Regions from separate parts of the Nocardia sp. NPDC004722 genome, predicted to be linked through region 2. Evidence: riboswitches for the same ligand, from Rfam matches in the RefSeq annotation. Region 2 holds a riboswitch; each other region holds the start of a gene.
What was found. Region 2 has a riboswitch for S-adenosylmethionine ahead of ACWELQ_RS26330 (AfsA-related hotdog domain-containing protein). Riboswitches for the same ligand answer to the same signal wherever they lie in the genome.
Positions count from the first base shown of each region.

Region 1 (10,138 bases), on a different contig from region 2:
TTCACCCCGGACGCCTTGGTGAACGCGGCCACCAGCTCATCGGTGAGGTCCTGCGGATTGGCCGAGTACAGCGTCAGGTCCCCGGACAATCCGGGCGGGGGAGTCCACGAACTCGTCACGGCCGGAGTCGAATCCGGTTCGGCGTGCCTGCCGCAGGCCGCGGTCGCGAATGCGGAGGTGGCGACGGCCGCGAGCAGGGCGCGGCGAGAGAGCGGCATACCGCGGAACCCTTTCGAAAACAGCTGTCCGGCGCGGAAGAGTAGGCACTCGCGCTGACGCCGCGGTGAACGGGTGATGACAACTCGGTGGTTTGCGCCCCTTGGTGAGCTGTGTCACAGTTTGATAGCGGTTCGCCTCAATTGCCGCAAACGCTTTTCATTTCCTTTGCCTTGTCTTTACGCTTACCCGCGGCGATCTGCCAAGCGTCGTGGTTCTCCAGCCTCGCCCGCCGCTGCCTCTCGATGCCAGTACATGTTGACCGATGAACCGGGCGGCGGAGCCGTGCCGGCGAAGGAGAGATATGTCCACCGACACCGATCAGCCTCCACGGACGTCGCTTCCCGGTCTTGCCGGGCTGATACGCCACGATCTACCCGCCTCACTCGTCGTCTTCCTGGTCTCGCTGCCCCTGTCCATCGGCATCGCCGTGGCCGTGGGCGCGCCGGTCGCGGCCGGACTCATCGCCGCCGTGGTGGGCGGCATCGTCGCCGGACTGCTGGGCGGTTCGACCATGCAGGTCAGTGGTCCCACCGCGTCGCTGACCGTGGTGGTCGCCGAATCGATCAACCAATTCGGCTGGGCCGCCACCTGTTTCATCACCATCATGGCCGGCGGCCTGCAAATCCTGTTCGGGCTCAGCCGCATCGCGCGCGGCGTGCTCGCCATCGCCCCGGTCGTGGTGCACGCCATGCTCGCCGGGATCGGCATCATCATCGCCCTCGAGCAGGTGCACGTGCTGCTGGGCGGGGATTCGCTGACCTCCTCCTGGGACGCCCTGGTCGCGCTGCCGCATCAGCTGGCCTCGGTGCATCCGGGCGACCTGTGCATCGGACTGGTCGTGATCGCCATCCTGGTCGGCTGGCGACACCTGCCCGAACCCGTGCGCAACATCCCCGCGCCGCTGGTCGCGGTGGTCGTGGCCACGCTGTTGGCGCACGTGCTGCCGGTGCGGGTCGCGCGCATCTCCATCGACGGCTCGCTGCTGCAGGAACTGCACCTGCCGCAACTGCCGCACGGCAGCTGGGCGCAGGTGGCACTGATGGCCGTCACCATCGCGCTCATCGCCAGCGTGGAGACTCTACTATCGGCCGTGGCCGTGGACCGGATGCGCCAGAACACCGCGCGCCGAACCGATCTCGACCGCGAACTGCTCGGCCAGGGCGCGGCCAACATGGTCTCGGGTCTGATCGGCGGGCTGCCGGTGGCGGCGGTCATCGTGCGCAGCATCACCAACGTCAAGGCGGGCGCGCGCACGAAAGCCTCGACCATGCTGCACGGGCTGTGGATCCTGCTGTTCTCGGTGGCCCTGGTCGGGGTGGTGCGCTCGATTCCCAAGGCGGCCCTGGCCGGACTGCTCATCGTGGTCGGCATTCAGCTGATCAAACTCGCGCACATTCGCCGCGCCCAGCGCACCGGCGATCTGGTGGTGTACGCCGCCACGGTGTCGGTGGTGGTGTTCTGGAATCTGTTGCTGGGCATGCTGGTCGGGCTCGCGCTGGCCTTCGCGCTGCTGCTGTGGCGGGTGGTGCGGGTCAGCGTCGTCGCGGAGGAGATCGACGCGCTGCGCTGGCGGGTCACCGTCGACGGCAGCTTCACCTTCCTGGCGCTGCCCAAGCTCACCAGCGAACTGCACCGGGTGCCCCGGGGGACCGACGTGGTGATCGAGATGACCGTCGACTTCATGGACCACGCCGCCTACGACGCTCTGCAGGACTGGGCGGATGTGCACCGAATCGAGGGTGGCACGGTCGAATTCGTGGAATCCGGCGCGGTCCGCATGGCCGATGCCGCCGACGGCCCGGTCGCGCGCGGGCATTCCCGCCGCCTGCTCGACGACGTGCTGGGGCCGTGGCGGCGCAGCGCCAACGACGGGGATCGCATCGTCGCCGGGGTGGCGGCCTATCACCGCAGCCACGCGCACGTCATGCGCCCGCACCTGGGTGTGCTGCGCGACGGCCAGGAACCCGACTCGCTTTTCGTCACGTGCGCCGACTCCCGGATCGTGCCCAATGTCATCACCAACAGCGGGCCCGGCGATCTGTTCACCGTCCGCAATGTCGGCAACCTGATTCCGCGCGACGCCCAGGATTCGTCCATGGAGGCCGCGCTCATCTACGCCCTCGACAAACTCGATGTGCGGTCGGTGGTGGTGTGCGGGCATTCCGGCTGTGGCGCGATGGGTGCGCTGCACAGTGAACTGGTCACCGGCTCCCAGCTCGACGACTGGCTCGCGCACGCCCGGCCGAGCCTGGAGCGTTTCCGGCTCGGTCATCCGGTCGCGGTCGCGGCCGAGGCGGCGGGCTTCGGGACGGTCGATCAGCTGGGCATGGTGAATGTGGCGGTGCAGCTCGAGACGCTCTCGGCGCATCCGGTGGTGCGGCGCGGAGTGCAGGAGCGCGGCGTGGTGCTCTCGGGGCTGTTCTTCGATATCGCCACCGCCCGCGTGGTGGAGGTCACGGTGGACGGGATCGCGGAGATCGACGGTGTCGGGCGGGTGGCCCAACCCGCTTGACGACCTGGGTATCTCCCGCCTGAAGGGGTGTGAATCCGAAAGGGTTCACACCCCTTTAACTTTGTGGCACAGCTTTTCTCAGACTTTGCTAAGTCTTTACCTTTAGCCTTACCTTTGCTCGTCCGGTGAGTCTGTGGCCAGTGCTGTCCGCAGTCTTAATTCGATGCCCCTGTACATGCTCGCCAAGGAGCAATATGTCTCGCGACACCGATTCACCGCCAGGCAGAACCGCCGGCAGGTTCGACACCCTGCTGCGCCACGATCTTCCTGCATCCCTCGTCGTCTTCCTCGTCGCCTTGCCGCTCTCGCTCGGCATCGCGGTCGCCTCCGGTGCGCCCATCGCGGCCGGACTCATCGCCGCCGTCGTCGGCGGCATCGTGGTCGGCCTGCTCGGCGGTTCGCCGCTGCAGGTCAGCGGCCCCGCGGCTGGTCTCACCGTGGTGGTCGCCACAACTATCAGCGAATTCGGTTGGAAGACAGCCTGTTTCATTACCGTGCTGGCCGGTGCCATGCAGATCCTGTTCGGCCTCAGCCGGATTGCCCGCGCGGCGCTGGCCATCGCGCCGGTGGTGGTGCACGCCATGCTCGCCGGCATCGGCATCACCATCGCACTGCAGCAGCTGCATGTGCTGCTGGGCGGATCCTCGCGGAGTTCGGCCTGGCAGAACCTGATCCAGCTGCCCCATGAGTTGATGAACCTGCACGGCGACGACTTCTTCATCGGACTCGTCGTCATCGCCATCATGCTCAGCTGGAAATACGTGCCCGGACAGCTGAAGGTGCTGCCCGGCCCGCTGGTCGCGGTCGTCACCGCCACCGTGCTGGCCCTGGTGATCCCCGGCGAGCCGGAGCGAATCGTGTTGAACGGCTCGCTGTTCGACGCGATCGGGCTGCCAGGTCTGCCCTCGGGCAACTGGGGCGGAGTGGTGCTCGCGGCACTGACCATCGCCCTCATCGCCAGCGTCGAGTCCCTGCTGTCGGCGGTCTCCGTCGACAAGATGCACACCGGTGCGCGCACCGACTTCGACCGGGAACTGGTCGGGCAGGGTGCGGCCAATATGGTCTCCGGCGCGCTCGGCGGCCTGCCGGTCACCGGCGTCATCGTGCGCAGCGCCACCAACGTGGCCGCCGGCGCCCGCACCCGCGCTTCGGCGCTGCTGCACGGCATCTGGATTCTGGTGTTCTCGGTCGCGCTCGTCGGCCTGGTGCAGCAGATTCCGAAGTCCGCGCTCGCCGGTCTGCTCATCGTGGTCGGCATCCAGCTGGTCAAGCTCGCGCACATCAAACTGGCCCGGCGCACCGGTGACCTGCTGGTGTACCTGGTGACCGTGCTCGGCGTGGTGTTCCTCAACCTGCTCGAAGGCGTCATCATCGGCCTGGCCTTGGCGTTCGCGCTGCTGCTGTGGCGGGTCGTGCGCGTCTCGGTGGTGGCCGCCCCGGTGGCCGGGACCGACCGCTGGCTGGTCAGTATCGACGGCACCTGCACTTTCCTGGCGCTGCCCAAGCTGACCGCGGAACTGCGCAAGGTGCCCGAGGGCACCGAGGCGCTGGTGGAACTCAGTGTCGACTTCCTCGACCACGCCGCCTACGAGGCCATCCACGACTGGGCCCGCCAGCACGAAAGCACCGGCGGCAGCGTCGAATACGTGGAGCTCGGCACCGCGCACATGGCTCACGCGCTGACCGGTCCGCCGGTGCGTGGCAAGGCCCGCAGCCTGCTCGACGACGTGCTGCGCCCCTGGCGCGAGGACGACGGCAACCCGATCGCCAAGGGCGTGGCCGCCTTCCACCGTCGCAACGCCCACGTGGTGCGCCCGCACCTCGACGAACTGCGCGACGGCCAGAACCCGCACTCGCTGTTCCTGACCTGCGCGGATTCACGGATCGTGCCGAACGTCATCACCAACAGCGGGCCCGGCGACCTGTTCACCATCCGCAATGTCGGCAACCTGGTCGTCCCCGGCGGACGCGACGCCTCCATCGAGGCGGCGCTCACCTTCGCCATCGACGAACTGGGCGTGGACAACGTGGTGGTGTGCGGTCACTCGTCCTGCGGGGCGATGAAGGCGCTGGTCGCGGGCGGGCCCACCGGCCCCGGCCTGGGCAACTGGCTGGTGCACGGACGCCCCAGCGTGGATCGCTTCCACACCGGTGACCCGGTCGCCTCCGCAGCCGCCCGGGCCGGATACGGCGTGGCAGACCAGCTCTCCATCGTGAACGTGGCCGTGCAGGTGGAAACCCTGCGCTCGCACCCCGTGGTCCGGCGCGCCGTCGCCGAACACGGCCTGCGGGTCACCGGCCTCTTCTTCGACATCGCCTCCGCGCGGGTCCTGGAAGTCACCCCCGAGGGCATCGCCGAAATCGATGCCCCCGACCTATCGGGAGCCCTCACCCACACCCATTAGTGAATCGGAGGACTCCGGCACGGCATCCCGAAAGGGGCCCGCGCCGGAGTCTTTTCGTCCGGGCTCCCATCGGCTCCTGCTCGAGATCCATCGGATTTCGACGAGTTCGCGCGGGCGCGCCCAGATCGGCGAACACCACGCCGTGGTAGCTCGGGTCGGGGGTGGTGAAGCCCGGGAACCGCGACTCGCCCGCCTCGTTCTTCACGGTCCAGTCGAAGCCGCCGCCGTCCACGATCACACCCGCGACCGCGGAACCGTGCCCGCCCAGGTACTTGGTGGCCGAATGCACGACGATGTCCGCGCCCAGCTGCAGCGGCTGGATCAGGTACGGGGTGGCGACGGTGTTGTCCACGATCAACGGCACGCCCGCGGCGTGCGCGACCTCGGCGACGCCGGGGATGTCGAGGACCGAGCTGCTCGGATTGGCAACGGTCTCACCGTAGAACGCCTTGGTGTTCGGGCGGACCGCCGCGCGCCACTGGTCCAGGTCGTCCGGATCCTCGACGAAGCTGACCTGGATGCCCAGCTTGGGCAGCGAGTAGTGCAGCAGGTTGTAGGTGCCGCCGTAGAGGTGCGGGCTGGCCACGATGTGGTCACCGGCCTCCGCGAGGTTCAGGATCGCGAAGGTCTCCGCCGCCTGGCCCGAGGCCAGCAGCAGGGCCGCGACGCCACCCTCGAGGGCGGCCACACGCTGCTCCACCGCGTCTTGGGTCGGGTTCATGATGCGGGTGTAGATGTTGCCCGGCTCGGCGAGACCGAACAGCGCGGCGGCGTGGTCGGTGTCGCGGAAGGCGTAGGAAGTGGTCTGGTAGATGGGCAGTGCGCGGGCTCCGGTGGCCGGATCGGGGCTCTGTCCGGCGTGAATCTGCTTGGTCTCGAAGGACCAGTTGGCCGGATCCAGGGTGCCGTCAGCCGCAACGGCCGCGGGCGCGGTCGAGTCACTCATGTGTTCTGCTCCAAAAACAAGGTCGCCGAATGGCGGAAGTTTGACGTTATCGAGAAGCGAATGGGCTTCGACAACAACACATTTCGGTAGACCTCCTGATTGCGCTTGCGTTCGGCCTTCGAACGCCCGGTCTGCACCCGGAAGCACCCCACCGCAGCTGGAGGGTTGCCGATCAGCAAGCCGGGGCCTTAACGCTGATGCTCTTGACCTGTTGCGAGATTCTAACGGGCGGAGGCGGCGGTCTCGGAAGTGGGGCTCGCCACAGCGGATCCGCAACAGACACGCCGGAATTCGCGGAAGGCGGCCAGGACGTTGTCGGCGAGTTTGCGCGCGGTGGCGGGCGCGGCGCAGCCCGCGAAGTCGGATTCGGCCTCGAATTCGCACTCCATGCCCACCCGCACGATGCTGTGCCAGGTGCCCGCGATGAGCCGCACGGTGAGGTGGTCCTCGGGCAGCTGCAGGCGCTCGGCCAGCACCTCGGTCATGGCGCGGGTCTTGGTGTCGGCGGACTCCATGCTGAGCGCGCGGACCGCGACGCTGTTGCTCGAGATGCGCTGCATTTGCTGGAACCATCGGAAGGGCACCGGGGCATCGGATTCGATGACCTGGTCCACGACCGCGAGGAAGGCGTCGAGCAGCGACTGCATCTCGTCACCGGTCACGGGTTGCTCGCGCAGCGCGTCGGCAATCGCCTGACCCCAGCCCTCGATGGGGGCGATGACGATCGCCTCCTTGCTGTCGAAGTACCGGTTCACGGTGCGCGGCGAGACATCGGCCGCGTCGGCGATCTGTTCCACGGTGGTGGCGTCGAAGCCCTGCTCATCGCACAAGCGCAGGGCAACGTCGATGATCCGATCCCGGGTCTGCTGCTTCTTGCGTTCGCGCAGGCCGGGGCGATGGCGCATGACCACACCGATGTGGCTTGACAACTCCGACATGACTCCATCTTAGAGGGTTATAGCTGTTTCCTGTCCCCGTATGACAACTGTCGCACTGCGACATTTTTCTCTTGACGCCAATTGTCGGTAGGGGCCACTATGGTGAAAGCTGCCTTCGCACCCCCCAGAGGAGAGGCTCATGACCGTAGCCACAGACGCGCTCGGTACCGACGAAACAGCAAGTACCGCAAAAGATTCCAGGCGCTGGTGGGCGCTCGGCGTGATCGCCATGGCGCAGCTCATGGTCGTTCTGGACGCCACGATCGTCACCATCGCCATGCCGTTCGCGCAGCAGGACCTGCACATCAGCGACGGCGACAAGCAGTGGATCTTCACCGCTTACACCCTGATTTTCGGCGGTCTGCTGCTGCTCGGCGGCCGCCTCGCCGACTACTTGGGCCGCCGCCGGATCCTGATGATCGGCCTGGTCGGCTTCGCCGCCGCCTCCGCGGTGGCCGGTCTCGCGCAGAACGCGGCCGAACTGTTCGCGGGCCGTGCGTTGCAGGGCGCGTTCGGCGCGCTACTGGCCCCGGCGGCGCTGTCGCTGGTGTCGGTGACCTTCACCGAGGCCAAGGAACGCGCCCGCGCGTTCGGCGTGTTCGCCGCGGTGTCCGGCGCCGGCGCGGCGCTGGGCCTGATCGCCGGTGGCGCGCTGGTCGAATACGCGGACTGGCGCTGGTCGCTGCTGGTGAACACTCCGGTCGCGCTGCTGGCCCTGGTCGGCGCGTTCGCCTTCGTGATCAAGGATGTGCCCGCACCCCGCACCGGCGGCTACGACCTGCCCGGCGCGATCACCGTCACCCTGGGCCTGATCTCCATCGTCTACGGCTTCAGCCGCGCGGCGTCCGACGGTTGGACCGCCGCCACCACGCTGGCGCTGTTCGTGGCGGGTGTGGCGCTGCTGGCGGCCTTCGTGGCCATCGAACGACGCACCGCGAATCCGCTGCTGCCGCTGCGTATTCCGGCGGAGATCAACCGCGGCGGCGCGTACCTGATCGCGCTGCTGGTGCCCATCGCGATGTTCGCCATGTTCCTGAACCTCAGCTTCTACCTGCAGATCGTGCAGCACTACTCGGCGCTGAAGACGGGTGTGGCGTTCCTGCCGTTCCCGGCCGGGATCGTGGTGTCGGCGGGTATCGCCTCGTCGGTGCTGCCCAAGATCGGGCCGCGGCCGCTGATGCTGGCGGGTTCGGTGCTGGGCGCGGCGGGCCTGCTGTGGCTGTCGCGGCTGGAGTACGGCGACAGCTATGCCGTCGCCCTGCTGCCCGCCATGATCCTGATCGCGCTGGGCATGGGCTTCCTGTTCGTGTCCATGCAGACCACCGCGCTGCACCAGGTCGAGGACGAAGACTCGGGTGTGGCCAGTGCGCTGCTGAACGCCGCGCAGCAGGTGGGCGGTTCCATCGGTACCGCGCTGCTGACCACGATCTCGGTGCAGGTGGCGCAGCGGTACGTGCGCAACAACGGGACCATCGACCATGTGATGGAACGGGCCTCGGTGCACTCCTACAGCGTCGCGTTCCTGATCGGTGCGGTGTTCTTCGTGCTCTGCATTCCGATCGCGGCCTTCATGGTTCGCGACAAGCCGCAGAACCTGCTCGAGGGTGATGAGCACGCCGTGCACGTGGGTGTCTGAACGCAGCGCCTGACCGGCGAAAAGATATATCCGAGGGCCGTGAGCACCTCCTTTCGCATTCCGCGGGAGGGGGTTGCCACGGCCCTTTCCTTTTCGCATGCTGGGAAGTGCCGAAAGTCACGCGAAAAGCTACTTATCGGTAACCGCACTGAATTCCCGCACAGCGGGGGCCGCCGTCGCGGTGAGATCGATAGCAGCAGTACGCTTGTCTTGCTTGACGCCACAGCGTACGTGGACTTGGCACCACAGGTCCCGTGCCGAGCGCCATGCGTATACGTTGTCTGTTGAACAGCTGGGGTCCGCTACAAGCGGTGCTCACCGGCCGTGCAATGGGAGCACCACCTTCCTAGGAGGACACGAAGATCCATGTCCAAGATCAAGGTTGAAGGGACCGTCGTCGAACTCGATGGCGACGAGATGACCCGGATTATCTGGCAGTTCATCAAGGACAAGCTGATCGTCCCGTATCTCGATGTGAACCTCGAGTACTACGACCTCGGCATCGAGTACCGCGACAAGACCGATGATCAGGTCACCGTCGACGCGGCCAACGCCATCAAGAAGCACGGCGTCGGCGTCAAGTGCGCGACGATCACGCCTGACGAGGCCCGCGTCGAAGAGTTCGACCTGAAGAAGATGTGGCGGTCGCCCAACGGCACCATCCGCAACATCCTCGGCGGCACGATCTTCCGCGCGCCGATCATCATCTCGAACGTGCCGCGTCTGGTGCCGGGCTGGACCAAGCCGATCATCATCGGCCGCCACGCCTTCGGCGACCAGTACCGCGCCACCGATTTCAAGGTGCACCAGGCGGGCACCGTCACCCTGACCTTCACGCCGGAGGACGGCTCCGAGCCGATCCAGCACGAGGTCGTGCGCATGCCGGAAGACGGCGGCGTGGTGATGGGCATGTACAACTTCCAGGAGTCCATCCGGGACTTCGCGCGGGCCTCGCTGAACTACGGCCTGCAGCAGAACTACCCGGTGTACATGTCGACGAAGAACACCATCCTGAAGGCCTATGACGGCATGTTCAAGGACACCTTCCAGGAGATCTTCGAGACCGAGTTCAAGGACGAGTTCGCCGCGGCGGGCCTGACCTACGAGCACCGGCTCATCGACGACATGGTCGCCTCCGCGCTCAAGTGGGAGGGCGGTTACGTCTGGGCGTGCAAGAACTACGACGGCGACGTGCAGTCCGACACCGTGGCGCAGGGCTTCGGCTCGCTGGGTCTGATGACCTCCGTGCTGCTCACCCCGGACGGCCGCACCTGCGAGGCCGAGGCCGCGCACGGCACCGTGACCCGCCACTACCGCCAGCACCAGCAGGGCAAGCCCACCTCCACCAACCCGATCGCCTCGATCTTCGCGTGGACGCGTGGCCTGGCCCACCGCGGCAAGCTGGACAACACCCCCGAGGTGATCGGCTTCGCGCAGACCCTCGAGGACGTGGTCATCAAGACGGTCGAGTCCGGCCAGATG
Region 1 covers NZ_JBSGBY010000211.1:594-10,731, reverse strand. Annotated here, with positions in the region: gene ACWELQ_RS21305 (extracellular solute-binding protein) at 1-218, opposite strand, end outside; gene ACWELQ_RS21300 (SulP family inorganic anion transporter) at 521-2,731, shown strand; gene ACWELQ_RS21295 (SulP family inorganic anion transporter) at 2,926-5,136, shown strand; partial or broken gene ACWELQ_RS21290 (PLP-dependent transferase) at 5,246-6,082, opposite strand; SAM riboswitch class IV at 6,179-6,291, opposite strand; gene ACWELQ_RS21285 (TetR/AcrR family transcriptional regulator) at 6,304-7,020, opposite strand; gene ACWELQ_RS21280 (MFS transporter) at 7,160-8,656, shown strand; gene ACWELQ_RS21275 (NADP-dependent isocitrate dehydrogenase) at 9,023-10,138, shown strand, end outside.
Region 1: it holds a riboswitch for S-adenosylmethionine, as region 2 does, so the genes downstream of both, ACWELQ_RS21290 (PLP-dependent transferase) here and ACWELQ_RS26330 (AfsA-related hotdog domain-containing protein) in region 2, are expected to answer to the same signal.

Region 2 (8,976 bases):
TTCCAGGGTGCCGCGTGCCCGCAGCCAGTCCCCCAGCGTGACGGCCGTGGTGAGTTTGCGCCCGTCCTCGGGCCGGATATCCGGGATCGGCGTCTCGTGGAACGGGTAGCTCGGCCGCCGCACCGTATCCGCGTCCGGTCGCTGATCGGGAGCGAACACCATCGGATAGTTGTTGGCGGGCAACGGCAGTGGCAGCGTGTGCAGCACGCTCCCGGCGTCCGCGTCCGGCAACTCGCCGGGCAGTTCCCGCACGATGGTGTACGCCGCCAGGTCACCGAACTTCGGTACGGGGGTGTCGGCCGCGACGATGGCCCGCCCCCACCGCCGGGTGACGGTCCCGTCCGGCCCCGGCACGACAAGATAGCCGACGACGATGAAATCGCCGTCGGCGTCGAGTACTTCGCTCGGCGGGTACAGCGGCCCCTGCGTGGTCGGGGTCAGGTCGTAGCTCTTGCTCACCATACGGACAGCGCTTCCTGCTCGGAGAGAAGGCGACCCGGATCGTCGACGGTATCGCCGACCCGGTCGCCGAGACGGGTCCAGTCGGGGCCCTGGGACGCGAGAACCTGGTCGTCCCCGCGAAAACCGGGGTGTCCCACGGCTTGCAGGAACGGCAGGTCGCTGGCGTGATCGCCGTAGCCGTAGCTGTTCGCGCGGGCGATCCCGTGCTCGCGCAGGTAGTCCGCGACGGCGGCGGCCTTGGCAGTGCCGATCATGGGCCGCCACACCTCGCCGGTGAGCACGCCCTGCTCGTCGACCACCGGGGTGGTGGCGATGACGTGGTCGGCCCCGAGCGCCGCCGCGACCGGGTCGATGGCCGCCGGAAACGACCCCGACAACAGCACCGTGGCGTGCCCCGAATCACGATGTGCGCGCAACGTTTCCACCGCTTCGGCGTAGTACACCCCGCCGCCCGCGCTGAACCCCGCGAACCAGCGTCGCCCGGCCTCGGCCAGCGCGTCGGCCCGCGCGCCCCGATAGGCCCGGTAGTAGTGCCGGTTGACCTCCTCCCGCGGCGTCCCCGCCGCGGCCCGGCGCTTGATCTCGTCGCTCAGTCGCGCGTATTCGCTGCCGTCGTCACCGTTCTCGGCCAGCCAGAAGCGCTGGAAGGCGAACATGCTCTTGACGGTGATGAGGGTTTCGTCGACATCGAAGAACGCGGCGCCGGCCGTCACGCCGCCTCCAGGTAGGCCGCGATCGCCTTGGCCGCCTTGTGCCGCTCGATCTGGGAGATGCGCTCGTTGGGCAGTGCCGCGTAGGTGATGCGGGTGGTGGCGACGCTGCGGTCGAGCTGGCGTACGTCCACCTCGATGGCGAATTCCAGTTTGGCCGGGTCCGTGACGGAGATCGGGGTGAGCACCGCGTGCAGGCTGGCCGGGAGCGGGAACAGGAAGGACTTGAACTCCAATTCGATGCTGTTCCACACGATGTAGAAGTGCTGTTCGGGCCAGCGACGGCCGTATTCGAGTTCGAACGCGCCGAGGAACAACTGCCGCACCGCTTCGACGATCACGATGCCCTGCACGTGTTCGCCGGTCTGATGGTCGAGCAGCAGTTCGTTGTCGCCGTGGATGCGCAGGTCCGCCCGGAACTCGGTATCGGATTCGCGAATCAGATTGGCCAGCAGCACATTCGAGTGCTGATACTTGTGCACCTGGTGGCGTGGGGCCGGTTCGTCGACCGGTCCGCTGACCCGCAGTCCGGCCGGGGCGTGCACCAGGGCCACGTGTTCGACATAGTCGAGATCGTGGCGCGTCACCCCCTGGCCGAGCCGCACGGTCAGCGGCCGGTCCGACTCCCGCCACCGGCCGCCCCGTAGCGCGGCCACCAGTCCCGACACCGTGAAGGCCCGGTCGTCCGCGGCGATGCCCCGGAAGCGGTCGGCCACCAGCAGCACCTCGCCGACGGCCACCTCCTCCGCCACCGCGGTCACCGAATCGAGCTGGGCTACAGACATTTTCCCTCCGAGAGCAAGACGCTTATGGCGACGCTCGCCGCCATCCGGTCGTCACCCGGAGCACCCCGCCGCCGTGGAGGGTTGCCGCCCAGCCAGCCGGGGCTTTGACACTGGAACTCATGACCGTGATCGAAAAGCTATGCGGCCCAATCTTTTTCCCCTACAGTTTCAACCACGGCGATTGAAACCCGGACGCGGAGGACGCCGCTGGCCCCCGCGCTCCGATTCACTCCGCGACAGTCACGCGCGTCGAGCCGACCGCCAATGCCGCACCCACCGCCGACAGCACCGCGATGGACAGCGCGACGACCGAATAGCCGTGGCGGGAAACCAGATTGGCGAGCTGCGGACCGCCGCTGGCCCCGACGAACAGAGCGAAGGTGTACAGCGCCGTGGCGGTGCCCCGCGCCGCGCCCGCATGGACCGCGATCGCCTGCACCGCCGCCGGGGCCGCCACCGCGATCGCCGTGACGAACACGAACAGCCACACCGCGACCCACACTCCGCCCAACGGCACCGCCGTGATCGCGGCCGCACCCGCCGCGATCGCCAGAGCGGCGATCAACCGGGTGGCGGGGGCGATGACGCCCAGCCGCCCGGCCAGCAACGGCACCGCCACCATGGCCGGAATCGCACTGGCACGCAACGCGAGCAGGGCGGCATTGCCCGAACCCACCCCGTCCGGCGGGGAGAGCTGGATCCCGGTATAGATCCCCACGAACGAGCCCAGGATGGCCAGGCAGCTCAGGTACAGCAGAGCCAGCCGAGCCTGCCGCAGCAGAATCCCGAAGGGCACGAACGCGGTACGCAACTCCCCCAGCCACCCGGCACCGCCGCCCGACGCGGTGTCCGGCGCCGGAGCCTGCAGCACCACGTGCAGCAGCACCGCCGAGAGCGCGAAAGCGATTGCGCCCGCGATGAAGATCGCGTGCCAGCCGAGGGCGTTGCCGATCAGCTGGGCCAGGACCTGCGCCACCACACCCGCACCCAGGAACGAGCTCGTCAGACAGGTGAGCGCGAAGATCCTGCGCTGCGGAGCGATGCGCTCCGACAGGTAGGCGAAGGCGGCCGGTGCGAAGAAAGAAGCGGTGAGCCCCTGCAGAATTCGCGCCGACAACCCGGTGGCGAGCCCGGGCGCGACCGCCACCAGCAGCGAGCTCACCACCGTCGCCAGCAGTCCGCCGACGATCACCGGCCGCCGCCCCCAGCGGTCCGACAGCGGCCCGGTCACCAGGAATCCCGCGCCGTAGGCCAGCCCGAACGCCGTGGTGGTCCAGGTCGCTGCCGACTTGGACGTATCCCAGTCGGCCGCAAGCCGATTCAGAACCGGCAGCACCACATACAGCTGCCCGACCACCAGGATCCCGACCGCGCAGACGGCCGCGACCGTCCGCCCGGTCGGCGCCCATTCCGGTTCGGCGGCGCCGCCCGCCCCGAGTTCCGTGTGAGGCTCGCGCACCCCGTCCGCTGGGAGAACCGGCTTCGCCGCGGTGGCTGATTCATCCTCCAATCTCACGTCCGCCTCGGGGGTCACGCCCCTGTCGAGGGCAGCGTCCGCCTCGAGCTTTTCGTCCGCCGTGAGGTCTGCATCCACCTCCGGCGCGCGGTCCGGGTCAGTAGTCGGCGGCGAGCTCACGGGCGCGCTCCTGGGCCGCGGCGAAGCCCGCTTCCGGGTTGTCGGTGAGGACGGTCGGGGCGAAGCGGATTTCGGCGATGTCCTTGATGCCGACGAAGTTCAGCCAGTCCGCGACGAACGGGGTGGCGAAGTCGGAGCCGAATTCGACCGGCACGCCGGGCTGGTGGACGCCGCTGGTGTACACGGTGACGGCGCGCTTGTCGGTGAGCAGCCCCGAATACCCCGCCTGCGGGTCGAAGGTGAACGCCCAGCCGGGCTGGGTGACGATGTCAACCCACTGCTTGAAGATGTAGGGCACACCCGCGTTCCAGATCGGGATATTGAGGACGTAGAGGTCCGCGGCCGCGAACCGGTCGAACACGGTGCGCGCCAATTCCCAGGCCGCGAGCTGCGGGGGCGTCTGGTCACGACCGGTGAACAGCGCGAGTTTGGCTTCGGCGGCGTGGGTGCCGAAGTCGGGCAGGTCGGCCTCGAACAGGTCGAGGGTATCGACGGTCAGTTCCGGATCGCGGGCGGTCAGCCCGTCGATGAAGGTCTGGGCCAGCGCCCGGGATTGACTGTGCGCACCGCGCGCCGAGGCATTGACATGCAGCAGGGTGGTCATCGAATTCCTTTCGTGGACAACGAAGTCCACGAATATCAAGACCTACCCTCCCGGCACGACGATTACGTGCGCGCTGATCCGAAGCCCGGCCCCGGAGAACTCAGGCCAGGATGAAGCTCAGTTGCAGCGCGTACCCGCCGCCCTGCCGCATCCACGAGTACCCGAACCAGACGCCCGGGGTGACCTCACGGATCTCGTCGTAGAGCTGCGGGACCGGCGACGGCGCGTAGTCCAGCACCCAGGCCGCGCCGCCGTCCACCACCGAGGGCCCGGTGAAGACATTGGCCTGGAACCCCTCGATCCCGGCTCCGGTGAGGCGGTTGAACAGATACCCACCCGCGGGGTTCGTGTAGAAGTCCTTGCCGATCCAGAACAGCGGCGCCCACGACTGCATCTCGCGCGGCGAGGCCACCCAGCCGTCCTTCGATCCGATCGGGACATCGCCGCGCGGGGCGTCGCGGTAGATCGCGTCCTGTTGCGCGGGGCTGCATCTGAAGCGCAACGAGTCCACAGTTGCTGATGTGTTGTCCGGGAACAGAACACAGCCGCCGCCGTAGTCCGTGTCGGCGTGAGCGAACACCGGGACAGCTAACGGCAGCACCCCCAGACCGAGGATGGCGAGGCTTTTTATCAGGGCATTTCGGAGGATCTCACACCTGGTACCCATCACTGTCTCCATCGGGATAAGTCCCGACCCACCAGTGATCTTAGTTCGCGACAAAATAGCTGATCAGAACCGATTCCGAACCGAGACCAGATCGATCCGCAGTTAACAGGAAATTGACAGCATTCAACTGGAAATGTCTCGAGGTTCGTGTCGATGTAATGGACTATGACCTCGATTCAGGCCCGCACACCGCACGCTCGGTGGACTTGGATCGCGGCCGGCAGTTTCGTCGCCGTGATCTCGTTGGCAGCACTCAGCGCCCCGCGCGCATCCGCCACTTCTCGTGACCAAGTAGGTCAAGACCAGGTTCCGGAGACCCCGCCGCCGGGAACGACTCTCGTCGTTCCGCATCCCATCGCGGTGACCGCGATCGCCCAGCAGATGCAGGCGGCCATCCAGGCCGCCTCGCCGGGCACCACCGTCGGCATCGACGTGGTGGACACCACCACCGGCACCCCGGTCGCCAGCCTCAATGCCGATCAGCAGTTCTACACCGCGTCGGTGGTGAAGCTGCTCATCGCGCTCGACACCCTGAAAAACCAGAACTGGCAACCGGATCCGGATACCACCGACCGGCTCACCCAGATGCTGACGACCAGCGACGACGATATCGCCGACGCGCTGTGGGACGACGGCGGCAACGACGCCATCATCGACCGCATGGTGAGCGCCATCGGCCTGACCGCCACCACCGCGCCCGAGGACACCGCGCAATGGGGTGAAACCCTCACCACGCCAAGGGATGTGGTGGCGATCTTCCACTACATCACCGGTTCGGTCCCGGCCTCTGCCCGGGATCTGATCATCGGCGCGCTGCACAACACCTCCGAGACCGCGGCCGACGGCACCAACCAGTACTTCGGGATTCCCGACGCGCTCACCGGCGCGAGCTGGGCGGTCAAGCAGGGCTGGATGGATCTGGATTCCTCCACCACCCTCGACACCACCGGCCTGGTCAGCCCGTCTCCGGATCAGCCGTATCGCTATGCGGTGGTGGTGCTTTCGCAGCAGCCGGCGGGCACCAGCTGGTCGGTGGCGGGTTCGGCCCTCACCGCGGGCGTGCAGTTGCTGCACACCGTGCTGAAGTAGCGCTCAGCCCAGCCACTGCCGCACCCGGTTTCGGGCGATGCGGCGGGCGTGTTCGGGCGAGACCCGATCGGGCTCGGTGACGACCGCGATGGCGAGCCCGTCCAGCAATGCCAGCAGTTCGGTTGCGGTATCCCGGGATTCGTCCGCGCGGGCGGGCGCGGCGCGGGCCAGCACCCGCGCCAGCAGGTCCTCGGTCTCGCGCCACTGCTCGCGATGCAGGGCCGCGATCAGCGGATCGTGTGCGGCGCGGGCCACCAGGGCCAGCCAGACCCGCGTCAGCCGGTCATCCGGCGTCGGCGGCAACAGCAGTTCGGTCAGGCTCAGCAGCTGGTCCTGCGGCGGGAATTCCCGGACGCCCGACCGCAGGAACCGTTGCGCGGCCTGGCCGCTCACGTGATGCCAGGCGGCGACCAGCAGTTCGGTCTTGGTGGAGAAGTGGTACTGCACCGTGCCGATGGAGACGCCGGCGCGGGTGGCGAGATCGCGGATGCTGACGCCCTCGATGCCATTCTCGGCGATGGCGTCGGCGAGGCGTTCCAGCAATTCCGCACGCCGGTCGGTGGTTTCGCCGGTGCGGCGGGTTCGAGCGCGCGACTCGTCAGCCACGGCGTCCTCTCTGTGTGCGTGCGGTGGAGTAGTACCGCCATGCCTGGCCGAGCAGCTTGCGCGCCAGCACGGCGGGTTCCGGGCGCTGATCCGCGCGCGGGGCACGGTCGGCGACCGCGGCGAAGAACAACAGCAGTATGCCCAGACCGCCGAGACCGAAGTACACCGCCTCGCCGAGCATGCCGACGATCAGGCGCGCCGAGGCGTGCTCATCGCCCGCGAGACCGGGCATGATCGTCGCGTTCTGGAGCCAATGCGCGCCCTCGGCGGCCAGCCAGGCGACCGCGCCCGCCACGGTGGCCGCGCCCGCCAGGCGGTGGCGGCGGGCCAGCGACAGCCCGAAAACTATGGTGGCCGTGGCGAGTACCGCGACAGCGATCTCACTCAGGCCGAACAGCGTCGCCCCGCTCACCGCGCCCACCCCGCGCCCTCGGAAGCGCCCGGGATGCGCCGGTGCCGTGCGATGGCGATCAGCAGCAGCGCCCACGCCAGGATGAGCAGCAGATTGCGCACGGCGGCACCGGTTTCCAGGTGCTCGGTCATGCCCTCGGCATCGCCGCCCAGCCACAGGGTGCGCTCGGCGACCAGCGCCACACCCGATCCGACCAGGGCGAGGATCGCGGCGGCGAGCGCGTAGGCGAACCCGCCGCCGAGGCGGCGTCGGTAGTACACCGCGAGCGCGGCACCGGCGGCCGGAGCGAGCAACCCCAGCAACTCGAACACTCTGAACATTCGATCACCCCTATACGAACGTACGCCAGACAGACTTAGATGCAGATCAGTCTGTCATACGATCGTATAGTTTCGCTACAGCGGTCAAGTCGAGAGCGCCCCGCGGTGCCGAGAACCCCGAGGGTGCGCGAAATTACGCCGAGCCCCACGCCTGCATCAGGTAGGTCCACTGGGCCAGGATCGAGGTGATGGTGTCGGTCAGGTTGATGGCCGCCGAACCGAGATTGATGACCGGATGGTTGTTGTCCACGATTACTCCTTCGATGCGAGGTGTCCGAACGCCGGGATGAACCGGCCGGGCTTATCGCCACGTTATTGCAGCACCACTGCAATAGCCAAAGGATTGCCCGTTTCTGTGACACAACGCACCGGCAGTGAGATCCGGGGCATTGGCCTGCACGGTCAGCCTCCTTCATCGGGTTTCAGCAAGGTCAGGGCGATCCGACCGCTCGAAAGTTGCGCCGCAATTCAGGTTCGCTGGAAGGTGTCTTGAAAGTCCGTCTCGCATGGACCTACGGCCCGCGTTAGGGTCGGCCGTGCTTCCGGACAGCGATACCCGGCCGGTCCGGTTGCGGACCATCGCCGTCGAGTGGGGACGCATTGGCTGCCTCGGTTTCGGCGGCCCGCCCGCCCACATCGCGATGCTGCGCGCCCTGTGCGTCGAGCGTCGCGCCTGGATCAGCGCCGCGGACTTCGAGGACGGCATCGCCGCCACCAACCTGTTGCCCGGCCCGGCGTCCACCCAGCTGGCGATCTACACCGCCTGGCGGCTGCGCGGCACGGCCGGTGCGCTGCTCGGCGGATTCTGCTTCATCGCACCGGGTTTGACCCTCATCCTGATCCTCGCCGCGCTCTTCCTGGCCGCCGACAGCCCACGCTGGGTGCACGGCGCGGCCGCCGGAGCCGGAGCGGCCGTCGCGGCCGTGGCCGTCCACGCGGCCACCGGCCTCGCCCCCGCGAGCTGGCAACGCACCGGCCCCACCCGCCCGGCCCGAGCACGCTGGATCGCCTACGCCGCAACGGGTCTGGTGGCGGCCACCTTCCTCGGCCCCTGGCTGGTCCTCGTCCTCATCGGAGCCGGTCTGCTGGAAGTCCGCGCCCGCCGCAGCACCGGTCCGAAGGAGAGCAGTCCCGGGCACGACCCGTCGGGTCCCGACGGTCCCGGGCATAAAAGGTTGAGCGCCTGGCCGATTGCGATGACGGGGCCGACCGGTGGCGGGATGGCGGCGGTGGCGTGGGTGGCGTTCAAGGTGGGGGCGTTGTCGTATGGGGGTGGGTTCGTGATCATTCCGCTGATGCAGGCGGATGCCGTGGACCGGTACGGGTGGATGAGTGCGGCGCAGTTCTTGAATGCGGTCGCGCTGGGGCAGATCACGCCCGGGCCGGTGGTGCAGACGGTCGCGGTGGTGGGGTACGCGGCCGCGGGGGTTCCGGGCGGATTGCTCGCCGCCGCGGTCGCTTTCGCACCGTCGTTCGCGTTCGTGCTGGCCGGGGGACGGTACTTCGATCGGCTGCGTGCCGATGCGCGGGTGCAGGCGTTTCTCACCGGCGCGGGGCCTGCCGCGATCGGCGCGATCGCCGGGGCGGCGATTCCGCTCGCGCTTGCGCTGCATCATGTCTGGCAGTTCGCGGTGCTCGCCGGTGCGGCACTGTGGCTGCTGGCCGCCCGGCGCGGCGTGGTGAGC
Region 2 covers NZ_JBSGBY010000301.1:692-9,667, reverse strand. Annotated here, with positions in the region: gene ACWELQ_RS26340 (hypothetical protein) at 1-462, opposite strand, end outside; gene ACWELQ_RS26335 (HAD family hydrolase) at 456-1,175, opposite strand; gene ACWELQ_RS26330 (AfsA-related hotdog domain-containing protein) at 1,172-1,957, opposite strand; SAM riboswitch class IV at 1,971-2,082, opposite strand; gene ACWELQ_RS26325 (MFS transporter) at 2,184-3,593, opposite strand; gene ACWELQ_RS26320 (FMN-dependent NADH-azoreductase) at 3,571-4,197, opposite strand; gene ACWELQ_RS26315 (hypothetical protein) at 4,298-4,864, opposite strand; gene ACWELQ_RS26310 (serine hydrolase) at 5,225-5,953, shown strand; gene ACWELQ_RS26305 (TetR/AcrR family transcriptional regulator) at 5,957-6,559, opposite strand; gene ACWELQ_RS26300 (hypothetical protein) at 6,552-6,971, opposite strand; gene ACWELQ_RS26295 (hypothetical protein) at 6,968-7,291, opposite strand; gene chrA (chromate efflux transporter) at 7,828-8,976, shown strand, end outside.

Region 3 (10,138 bases), on a different contig from region 2:
TCCCCGTCCTCATGCTGCCGCGGTCTGGCGCACCGCATCGGCGACCGCGCGGAAGTCCTTGCCCAGGATGTGGTCATGGTTGCTCGGAACCTTCGCGCTGACCTCGATGAACGGATTGCGTTCGCAGACTCCGGCGATCGAGGTGCGAATCCGCTCCTGCTCGTCGCCCTTGCTGCCAAAAGAGGAACCCGACGCGACCACGTACCGGGTCGGCACGGTGATGTTGTCGAGCACCGGACCCAGCGCCGCCGCGCGGGAGATCTTGCCCAGCTCGATATTGCTTTCCGCCTGCTGCGCGGCCGACAGCTTCGGAGTCAGACCGGTCGGGCGCAACAGCACGGTCACCGGGGCCAGCCGCTTGAACAGCTTGCGGATGCGGATCTCCATGGCGTCGTCGAACCAGTCGTAGGGCTGCGCGCCGTCGACCAGGATCGCGCCCAGCGCCCGCTCCGGATTGCGGCTCGCCCAGTGCGCGGCGACGAAAGCGCCGTAGGACCAGCCGATCACGAGGGCCTTCTCGACACCGCGGGCGGCGAGGACCGCATCGACATCGCGGACGCACGCCTCGAAGGAGTAGTCGGCCGATTTCAGCGACTTCTTGCCGCGCGCCCGCTCGTCGAAGGTGATGTGGCGGAAGCCGTCACCGAGTTCGGCGATGACCTTGGCCCAGTAGCCCTGGGTGGCGAACTGGCCGTTGAGGTAGATCACCGGGATGCCGTCGCCGCCGGTGTCGGTGCAGAACAGCGCGGTGTCGTCGACCGGAATCATGCCGGTCCAGAGGGTGGTGGAGGAAGCGGAGGAGCTGTTGTTCTTCGTCATGAGAACAACTTTCGACGTCAGGCCTGATATCCGGCTGACACCGGCCTGACGTCGCTAGCCGGATCAGCTCAGCGCATGGTCCAGGTCGCCCAGCAGGTCCTCGACATCCTCGAGACCGATGGAGATGCGGACGACACCGTCCGTGATGCCCACGGCCGCACGGCCTTCCGGGCCCATGGCACGGTGGGTCGTGGTGGCCGGGTGAGTGATCAGGGTCTTCGCGTCACCGAGGTTGTTGGAGATGTCGATGATGCGCAGCCGGTTCAACACCTCGAAAGCGCGCTTCTTGGCCTCGTTCTCCGGGGCCTTCAGCTCGAAGGTGATGACCGTGCCGCCGCCGGACATCTGCCGCTTGGCCAGCTCGTACTGCGGATGCGAGGACAGGAAGGGGTATTTCACCCACGCCACGGCCGGGTGGTTCTCCAGGAACTGCGCGATCTTCAGCGCCGAATCCACCGACTGACGCAAGCGCAGCGGCATGGTCTCGAGGCCCTTGAGCAGCGTCCAGGCGTTGAACGGGCTCAGCGCCGGACCGGTGTGGCGCATGAGGTTCTTCACCGGACCGTCGATGTAATCCTGCGGTCCCAGGATCGCGCCGCCGAGCACCCGGCCCTGGCCGTCGATGTGCTTGGTGCCCGAGTAGACGGTGATGTCCGCGCCCAGGTCGAAACCGCGCTGCAACAGCGGGGTGGCGAAGACGTTGTCCAGCACCACCTTCGCGCCCGCCGCGTGCGCGAGATCGGAGACCGCGCGCACATCGGTGAGGGTCTGCATCGGGTTCGACGGGGTCTCGAAGAACACCGCGGTGGTCGGCACCGACAGCGCCTGCTCCCACTGGTCCAGATCCTCGCCGTCGACGAAGACCGTCTCCACGCCCCAGCGCGGCAGGATCTCGTTGGCCACCACGAAGCAGGAACCGAACAGGCTGCGCGCCGCCACGAGACGGTCACCGGCGGCCACCAGCGCGCCCAGCGCGGTGAACACCGCGGACATGCCCGACGCGGTCGCGAAACACGCTTCCGCGCCGTCGATCAGGCGCAACCGCTCCTCGAACATGGCGACGGTCGGGTTGCCGTAGCGGGAGTAGACGAAGTGCTCGATATCGCCGGTGAAAGACGCTTCAGCCGCCTCCGCACTCTCATAGACGAAACCCGAATTGAGGAACAGCGCCTCGGAGGTCTCGTCGAAGCCGGACCGCCGGGTGCCGCCGCGCACGGCCTGCGTGGCCGGGCCGACGCCCTCGGGGAGCGGCTTGTCGAAAGAACCGCCGGTGATCATGACTGCCTCCACGGAAGTCCGTCGGCGCGCCAGCCAGTGCTGCCGCGATGACCCTGAGCGTCGAGCGCACCCTCGAACCCGTCGACCACATTGAAGGACGGGGAGATGCCCACGGTGGTGGCCGCGGTGGCCGCGCCGATCGAGCGCTGGCCGGAGCGGCAGATGAACAGCACCGGCGCGTCCGAATCGTCCGGGCGCGCGGCGAGCGCCTGCCGCAACTGGTCCACGAACCGCGCATTGGGCGCGCCGGTGGCGTCCACCCATTCGATCAGCGCGGTCGGCCGGCCGATGCCATTGGTGTCGGGCACCCCGACGAAACGCCATTCCGCCTCGGTGCGGACATCCACCAGCACCGCATCCGGATTGTCGCGCAACAACTCCCACGCCTGCTTCGGCGTGATGTCACCCGCGTAGTTCACCTGTACCTCCTGTGAATCCGCACTTGCCGCACCGCGTTCGGTGCGAGGCCAGGTCGTCACCCGGAGCACCCCACCGCGGAGGAGGGTTGCCGACCAGCCAGCCGGGGCTTGGCGCTGATACTCATGACCTGGGATGAGAGTGCCGAAAAACCGGCACCCGTGTCAAACGGTTCGCCGGACTTCGGACCTTGTCACGAACTGCAGACCAACCAGCGGGAATTCTCTTTGGTGAAGTGCCAGGTCGACGTGGTCTGCGCGCCACCGGCGCTGAAAGTGACCTGGGCGGTGGCCTTGTCGCCGTCGATCACCGGGTCCTTCAAGGCGTCGAAGCTGATCGGGCCGCCGGTCTCCACGGCGATCCTGAGCGGCGAGTTGCTCTCGTCGAATCCCTTGCAGGCCAAGCTCGGTTCGTACTTGCCGTTGTCGCTGCGGTACTTGATGAAGTTGCCCGCGGGTGCCGAGAGCCGATCGGTATCTGTGACATTCTTCTCAACCGGCGAAACCAGCGTGGCGATCACGATGCCCAGGATCACGAACGCGATGAGACCGGCCGCGACCAGGAACGGCCACATGCTTCGCGTCTCGTTCTGATCGAACTGGACCGTCTCCTCGACTGTCTCCTCGGCGTCGCTCATGGGTAGATCATGCCTGGTCGGTGCGCGGGACCCGGAAGGCCATCGCATAGAATCAGCAGAATTTCCGCCCCAGGCGCGGGAATAGCAGGACAACGCAGCAACGCTGCAGCGTCGGGGGCCGACGATGGTCACCGAAGCCAGGGCGTCAACTTAGCCTAAGCTAAGACCGACGGCTAAGTTTTGACGGCAAGTTAGTTTCGACCCAAAGGGTGCGCGGAAAAATGACCGAACAGAGTGCAGCGACCCGCCCGCTACGCATTGCGATCGTGGGCGCAGGACCGGCCGGCATCTATGCCGCCGATGCCTTGATGAAGTCCGACGCACCCGCCGGGTTCGACGGGGTCAGCATCGACCTCTACGAGCGCATGCCCGCGCCCTTCGGCCTGATCCGCTACGGCGTCGCCCCCGACCACCCGCGCATCAAGGGCATCATCACCGCGCTGCACAAGGTCCTCGACAAGGACCAGGTCCGCCTGCTCGGCAATATCGACTACGGCGTCGACATCACCCTCGAGGATCTGCGTCAGTTCTACGACGCGGTCATCTTCTCCACCGGCGCCAATGCCGACCGCGCACTGGAGGTTCCGGGCATCGACCTGGACGGCTCCTACGGCGCCGCGGACTTCGTGTCCTGGTACGACGGGCATCCGGACGTGCCGCGCACCTGGCCGCTGGACGCGCAGAAGGTCGCCGTGCTCGGCGTCGGCAATGTCGCCCTCGACGTGGCCCGCGTGCTGGCCAAGACCGGTGACGAGCTGCTGCCGACCGAGATTCCGCCGAACGTCTACGAGGGGCTGCTGGCCAACCAGGCGCTCGAGGTCCACGTCTTCGGCCGCCGCGGACCCGCGCAGGCCAAGTTCACCCCGCTCGAGCTGCGCGAACTGGACCACTCGCCGACCATCGAGGTCATCGTCGACCCCGAGGACATCGACTACGACGAGGGCTCCGAGGCCGCGCGCCGGCACTCCAAGCAGGTCGACATGATCTGCAACACGTTGGAGCAGTGGGCCATTCGCGATGTCGGCAACCGCCCGCACAAGCTGTTCCTGCACTTCTTCGAGAACCCCTCGGAGATCCTCGGCGAGGACGGCAAGGTCGTGGGCCTGCGCACCGAGCGCACCCAGCTCGACGGCACCGGAAACTGCAAGGGCACCGGCGAATTCAAGGACTGGGACATCCAGGCCGTGTACCGCGCGGTCGGCTACCTGTCGCAGAACATCCCGGCCCTGCCCTTCGACGACCAGGCGGGCACCGTCCCCAACGAGGCCGGTCGCGTGCTGGTGAACGAGGACGCCGACGGCGCGGACCGCTACGAGCCCGCAACCTATGTGACCGGCTGGATCAAGCGCGGCCCGGTCGGCCTCATCGGCCACACCAAGGGCGACGCCAACGAGACCATCGCCTGCCTGCTCGACGACGCCGCGAACTTCGTCCCGGCCCCGCGCCCCGAGCGCGACGCCGTCACCGAGTTCCTCGAGGCCAAGGGCATCCCGTTCACCACCTGGGCCGGCTGGTACCGCCTCGACGCGCACGAGCGCGCCCTGGGCGAGCCGCAGGGCCGCGAACGCGTCAAGGTCGTCGAGCGCGACGAGATGCTCGCCGCGTCCGAGCCCGACAAGGTTTCCTGACCCGTCAGGATTCTCGGATCAGCGCTGGACAGGATGTCCTGACCAGCGCGAATCCGCTTGCCGGACAAGGTTGTCCACACATGTCACCGTTCTGAGGCATGCTGATCAAGTGTTCGATGCCCATCTCCACATCTTCGATCCGCGGTTCCCGCTGGTCGAGAACGAGGGCTACCTGCCCGACCCGTACACCATCGCCGACTATCGCAAGCGCATGTCCCGCTTCGATATCGACGGTGGTGCCGTGGTCAGCGGGTCCTTCCAGGGCACCGATCAGAGCTATCTCCTCGAGGCCCTGGACGCGCTCGGCGAGGGCTGGGTGGGCGTCACCATGCTCCCGGTCGACGCCCCCGATCAGCAGATCATCGATCTGAACCGGGCCGGGGTGCGGGCCATCCGGTTCAACCTCAAGCGCGCGGGCGGCGACATCGTCGGGCTCACCATGCTGGCCTTGCGGGCCTACGAACTGGCCGGGTGGCACGTCGAGCTCTATATCGACGGATCCATGCTGGGTTCGCTGGAACCGGTCATCACCAAGCTGCCCAAGCTGTCCATCGATCACCTGGGCATGTCCGACGACTGCCTGCCGTATCTGCTCAACCTGGTCGATCGGGGTGCGAAGGTGAAGGCGTCCGGCTTCGGACGGGTGTCGATGAATGTCGGTGCGGCCCTGCGCAAGATCCACACCGTGAATCCGGACGCCCTGATGTTCGGGACCGATCTGCCGGGCACCCGCGCCGACCGGGCGTTCCGCGACACCGATATCTCGGTCATCGCCGACGCGGTGGGTTCGGACCTGCACAAGGTGCTGGAAGACAATGCCCGCGCCTTCTACGGACTGCCCGCCAAGGACCGCACCCTCGAGGACCCGGAGACGGTGCGCATGGCCGCGGGCGAGCTGCCCACCTTGCGATTGCCGCGCTCGGCGCTGCCGAAGCCGCCGCCCCCGGACACGCTCCCACTGCCGATCATCGACAACTGAGTGATCCCGCCCACCCTCCCGGCACGCATCGGCCCCGCGTTATTGTCGTAGCGTCAACACCGGTTCGCGGACCGGCGCACAGGATTCGACGATGAACCGAGGTAGGGCGTGAGCACTCCATCCACCGCCAAGCAGGGCCCGCTCGCGGGCGTCCGGGTTGTTGAACTGGCCGGCATCGGCCCCGGTCCGCACGCGGCACTGCTGCTCGCCGACCTCGGCGCGGATGTGGTGCGGGTGCAGCGCCCGGGCCAGTTCCCCGGATTCATGGAGCGCCCGCAGTGGCGTGGCCGCACCATCGTCGAGGCCAATCTGAAGGATCCCGCCGACATCGAGAAGGTGCTCGGGCTCCTCGAAAAGGCCGATGTTCTCATCGAGGGCTTCCGGCCGGGCGTCACCGAGCGCATGGGGCTGGGCCCGGAGGCCGCGCTGGAACGCAATCCGCGCCTGGTCTACGGCCGCATGACCGGCTGGGGCCAGTACGGTCCGCTGGCCGATCGCGCCGGGCACGACATCAACTACATCTCGCTGACCGGTGTGCTGAATGCCATCGGCCGCAAGGGCGAACGCCCGGTGCCGCCGCTGAACATGGTCGGCGACTTCGGCGGCGGCTCCATGTTCCTGGTCTTCGGCATTCTCGCCGCGCTGGTGGAACGCCAGAGTTCCGGGAAGGGCCAGGTCATCGACTCGGCCATGATCGATGGCGCGCTTTCCCTCTCGCACATGATCTGGGGCATGAAGGGCATGGGCCTGTGGTCGGACGAGCGCGGCACCAACCTGCTCGACACCGGCATGGCCTTCTACGACACCTATGAGACCTCCGACGGCAAGTACATGGCGGTGGGCTGCATCGAGCCGCAGTTCTACGCGGAACTGCTCGCGGGCCTGGAGATCTCGCCCGACGGGCTGCCGCATCAGCTCGACCCGGCCGGTCAGGATCAGCTGCGCAAGCTGTTCACCGAGAAGTTCAAGACCAGGACCCGCGACGAGTGGTGGGCCGTCTTCGAGAACACCGACGCCTGCACCACGCCGGTGCTGACCTTCACCGAGGCGGAGAGCAATCCGCACATCCAGGCCCGCACCGGGCTGATCGAGATCGACGGCGTCGTGCAGCACGCCCCGGCCCCGCGCTTCTCGCGGACCCCGTCCGGCACCCCCACGCCGCCCCCGAACGAGGGCACGCCGATCGAATCCGTCTGGGCCGACTGACCTTTCGCCGGACAGCCGAACGCCCCCTGTGGATCACACAGGGGGCGTTGACTTTTCCGATGCGGCTGCGGGGTCTTACGGGGCGACGAGCTGGATGTCGAGCTCGATGGCGATCTTGTCGCTCAGCATGGCGTTCGGCATGCCGGGGGCGACGTCGAACTCGCTGCGCTTGATGGTGCCCGACGCGGTGAAACCGGCGTGCTCCTTGTTGTCCTGCGGGAAGACCTGCACGCCGCCCCACTCGACCTCGAGGGTGACGGGCTTGGTGATGCCGCCGATGGTGGCCTCGCCGGTGACCTCGAACTCGGAGGTCAGGGCGACCGGCTCGGGCACGCGGAAGGTGAGGTGCGGGCGGTTGGCGACATCGAGGATGTCGGCGCTGCGGACGTGGCCGTCGCGCATCTCGTTGCCGGTGTCGAAGGAGTCGAAGTAGATGGTGGCCTCGATGGCCGCCTCGCCGGCCTCGTTCACGACGAAGCCGGTCTCGAAGCGGTTGAAACGGCCGCGGACCTTGGAGATGCCCAGGTGCTTCACGGTGAAGTTGACCGAGGAGTGGGCAGCGTCGAGGGTCCAGGCGCCGGGGGCGAGGGTGGTCTGCTCGGAAGTCGTCATGCCATGAGATTAAGTGGACTGCGGTCCGCTTAGCCAGGCCGTGGTTATCCGGGGACTGGCAGGGCTGGGATAACGGAACCAGGACCAGGCACTATGGAGAGGTGTCCCGTACCGAATTCGCCGAGTTCCTGATCGCACGCCGTGCCGCGCTCCAACCCGAGGACGTCGGGCTGCCGTCCGGTCGGCGGCGGCGCACGCCCGGACTGCGCCGCGAAGAGGTCGCCGCACTCGCCGGCGTCAGCGCAGACTACCTGGCCCGGCTCGAGCAGGGACGCGACACCAACCCCTCCACCGCCGTGCTGGCCGCCCTCGCGGATGCCTTGCGGCTCAACGAGATCGAGAAGCACCACTTCGGCAAGCTGGCGCTGGGCCTGGAACAGAAGGCCAACTGCCCCTCGGCGGGACAGGCCCGCGAGCAGGTCTCGGAAACCATTCAGGCGGTCGTCGACGCGCTGCAGCCGACACCCGCGTTCGTGCTCGGCCGCTGGCTCAACCTGCTGCACGGCAACCCCTCCTTCCGCGACTTCGCCGAGCCGCTCGGCATGTTCGAGGAGGAGGCGCACGGCAACTTCGCCGTCTACGTCTTCGCCCACCCCACCGCCCGGAAGGTCTTCCTGAACTGGGACGCGGTGGCCGATATGGCCGCCTCGGCGCTGCGCGCGGCCGCCACCCGCTTCCCCGACGACCAGTCCGTGCAGGCCGTCGTCGCCCTGCTGAGCCGCCATCCGGAATTCGAGCAACGCTGGCGCGAACACCGGCTCACCGACTTCCGGACCGTCGTGCTGAAGATTCAGCACCCGCTGCGGGGCGAGGTCGAGGTCGAGGTGGAGACCCTGGATCCGGCCGCCGATCAGACCGTCGCCATCTGGCTGGTCGACCGCCGACAGGCCCGCACACCCGGATTACGGCTGGTCAACGAATAAAAACCGCAGGTGCCGGGGCCTTCGTAAACCCTGCCCGGGCCGCGCGGGCGCACTACAGTTGACCCATGGCTCGGAATTGGCCGATGGTCGAGCGGGAGAGCGAACTCGAATCGATCAGAGCGGCGCTCACCGGCGACGATCTGGTCGGGGCGGTCCTCACCGGTGACGCGGGGGTCGGCAAGACCACCTTGGCACGGCAGGCCACCGCCGCCGTCGGGGGAAATATTCGATGGGTCGCGGGGACCGAATCCGCCCGGAGCATTCCGCTCGGCGTCTTCGCGCACATGGTGGGGGTCTACACCGCCCACGACCCGGTGACCTTCATGGCCGCGGCCCGCGAAGCGCTGCTCGCGGACGGGCACACCATCATCGGGGTCGACGACGCGCATCTGCTCGATCAACTCTCGGCCACCCTGCTGCTGCAACTCGCCATCGACCGGGCCGCCCACATCGTGTGCACCGTGCGCAGCGGGGTCCAGGTGCCCGACGCGGTGACCTCGCTGTGGAAGGACGGGCACCTGCTGCGGCTGGACCTGAAACCGTTCACGCAAAGGCAGAGCGTGGAATTGGTGGAATCCATGCTGGGCGGGCAACTCGAAGGCTTCACCGCCAATCTGATGTGGGAATCCTCCGGCGGCAACGCGCTTTTCCTGCGGCACTTGGTCGAAGGCGCGCTGGAGGCGGGGACGCTGCGGCAGGTCAACGGGGTGTGGCAGTTGCGCGGGCGCGCGGCGGTCACCTCGGAATTGGCTGCGCTGCTGGAGGATCGGGTGGAACAGCTGCCCGATTCGGTATTGCGGGTACTCGAACTGCTCACCTTCTGCGAGCCCATCGATCTGGACGTGCTCTCGGAGATCGCGAGCGAGGAAGCGGTCGAATCCGCCGAGACCCGTGGGCTCATCCGAATTGTCGAGAACAGTCATCAGCTGCTGGTGCGCTACAACCATCCGTTGTTCGGCGAGGTGATCCGGCGGCGACTGGGCATCGCGTCGGCGCGGCGGCTGCGCGGGCGGTTGTACTCGGCGTTGAAGGACCGGCCGATCAATTCCGCGTACGAGCGCATCCGGCTGGCCGAATTGGCCTTGGACAGTGACAAATCCGCGGATCTGGAGCTGTTCGAGGCGGCGGCGGCCGATGCCATCGCGCTGGCGAATCTCCCACTGGGAGAACGGTTCGCGCGGGCGGCGGTGGAACGACGCGGTGGAGTCGAGGCGGCGGATCTGCTGGCGCGGGCGCTGCTGTGGCAGGGGCATCGCATCGAGGCCGAGCGCACCCTGGCCGGATTCGATCCGGACCAGATGAACGAGGTGCAGCTGGCCAACTGGGGCTGCACCCGGGTGTCGAACCTGCTGTGGTCCATGGGCGACGCCGACCGCGCCGATGCCGTGCTGGAATCGGTGCGCAGCCGCGTCAAGCACCCGAAAATCGTTGCGACACTGGACGGTGTGGCCTCGGCGTGCGCGGTCAACGAGAACCGGATCGAAGAGGCGTTCACCCTCGCCGAACCGGTCATGTCGATGCCGGACGCGCCGCCGTGGGCGGTGTACTGGGCGGCCTTCGGCGGCGGGCTCGCCCTCGCGCTCATGGGTCGCGGTGACGCGGCTCGGCAGTACGCGGCCAGGGGCCACGCCATCGAGTC
Region 3 covers NZ_JBSGBY010000088.1:7,469-17,606, forward strand. Annotated here, with positions in the region: gene ACWELQ_RS11895 (alpha/beta fold hydrolase) at 10-819, opposite strand; gene ACWELQ_RS11900 (O-succinylhomoserine sulfhydrylase) at 883-2,097, opposite strand; gene ACWELQ_RS11905 (rhodanese-like domain-containing protein) at 2,094-2,516, opposite strand; SAM riboswitch class IV at 2,531-2,645, opposite strand; gene ACWELQ_RS11910 (Rv0361 family membrane protein) at 2,708-3,151, opposite strand; gene ACWELQ_RS11915 (FAD-dependent oxidoreductase) at 3,373-4,779, shown strand; gene ACWELQ_RS11920 (amidohydrolase family protein) at 4,889-5,758, shown strand; gene ACWELQ_RS11925 (CaiB/BaiF CoA transferase family protein) at 5,867-6,964, shown strand; gene ACWELQ_RS11930 (YceI family protein) at 7,040-7,576, opposite strand; gene ACWELQ_RS11935 (MmyB family transcriptional regulator) at 7,678-8,499, shown strand; gene ACWELQ_RS11940 (LuxR C-terminal-related transcriptional regulator) at 8,565-10,138, shown strand, end outside.
Region 3: it holds a riboswitch for S-adenosylmethionine, as region 2 does, so the genes downstream of both, ACWELQ_RS11905 (rhodanese-like domain-containing protein) here and ACWELQ_RS26330 (AfsA-related hotdog domain-containing protein) in region 2, are expected to answer to the same signal.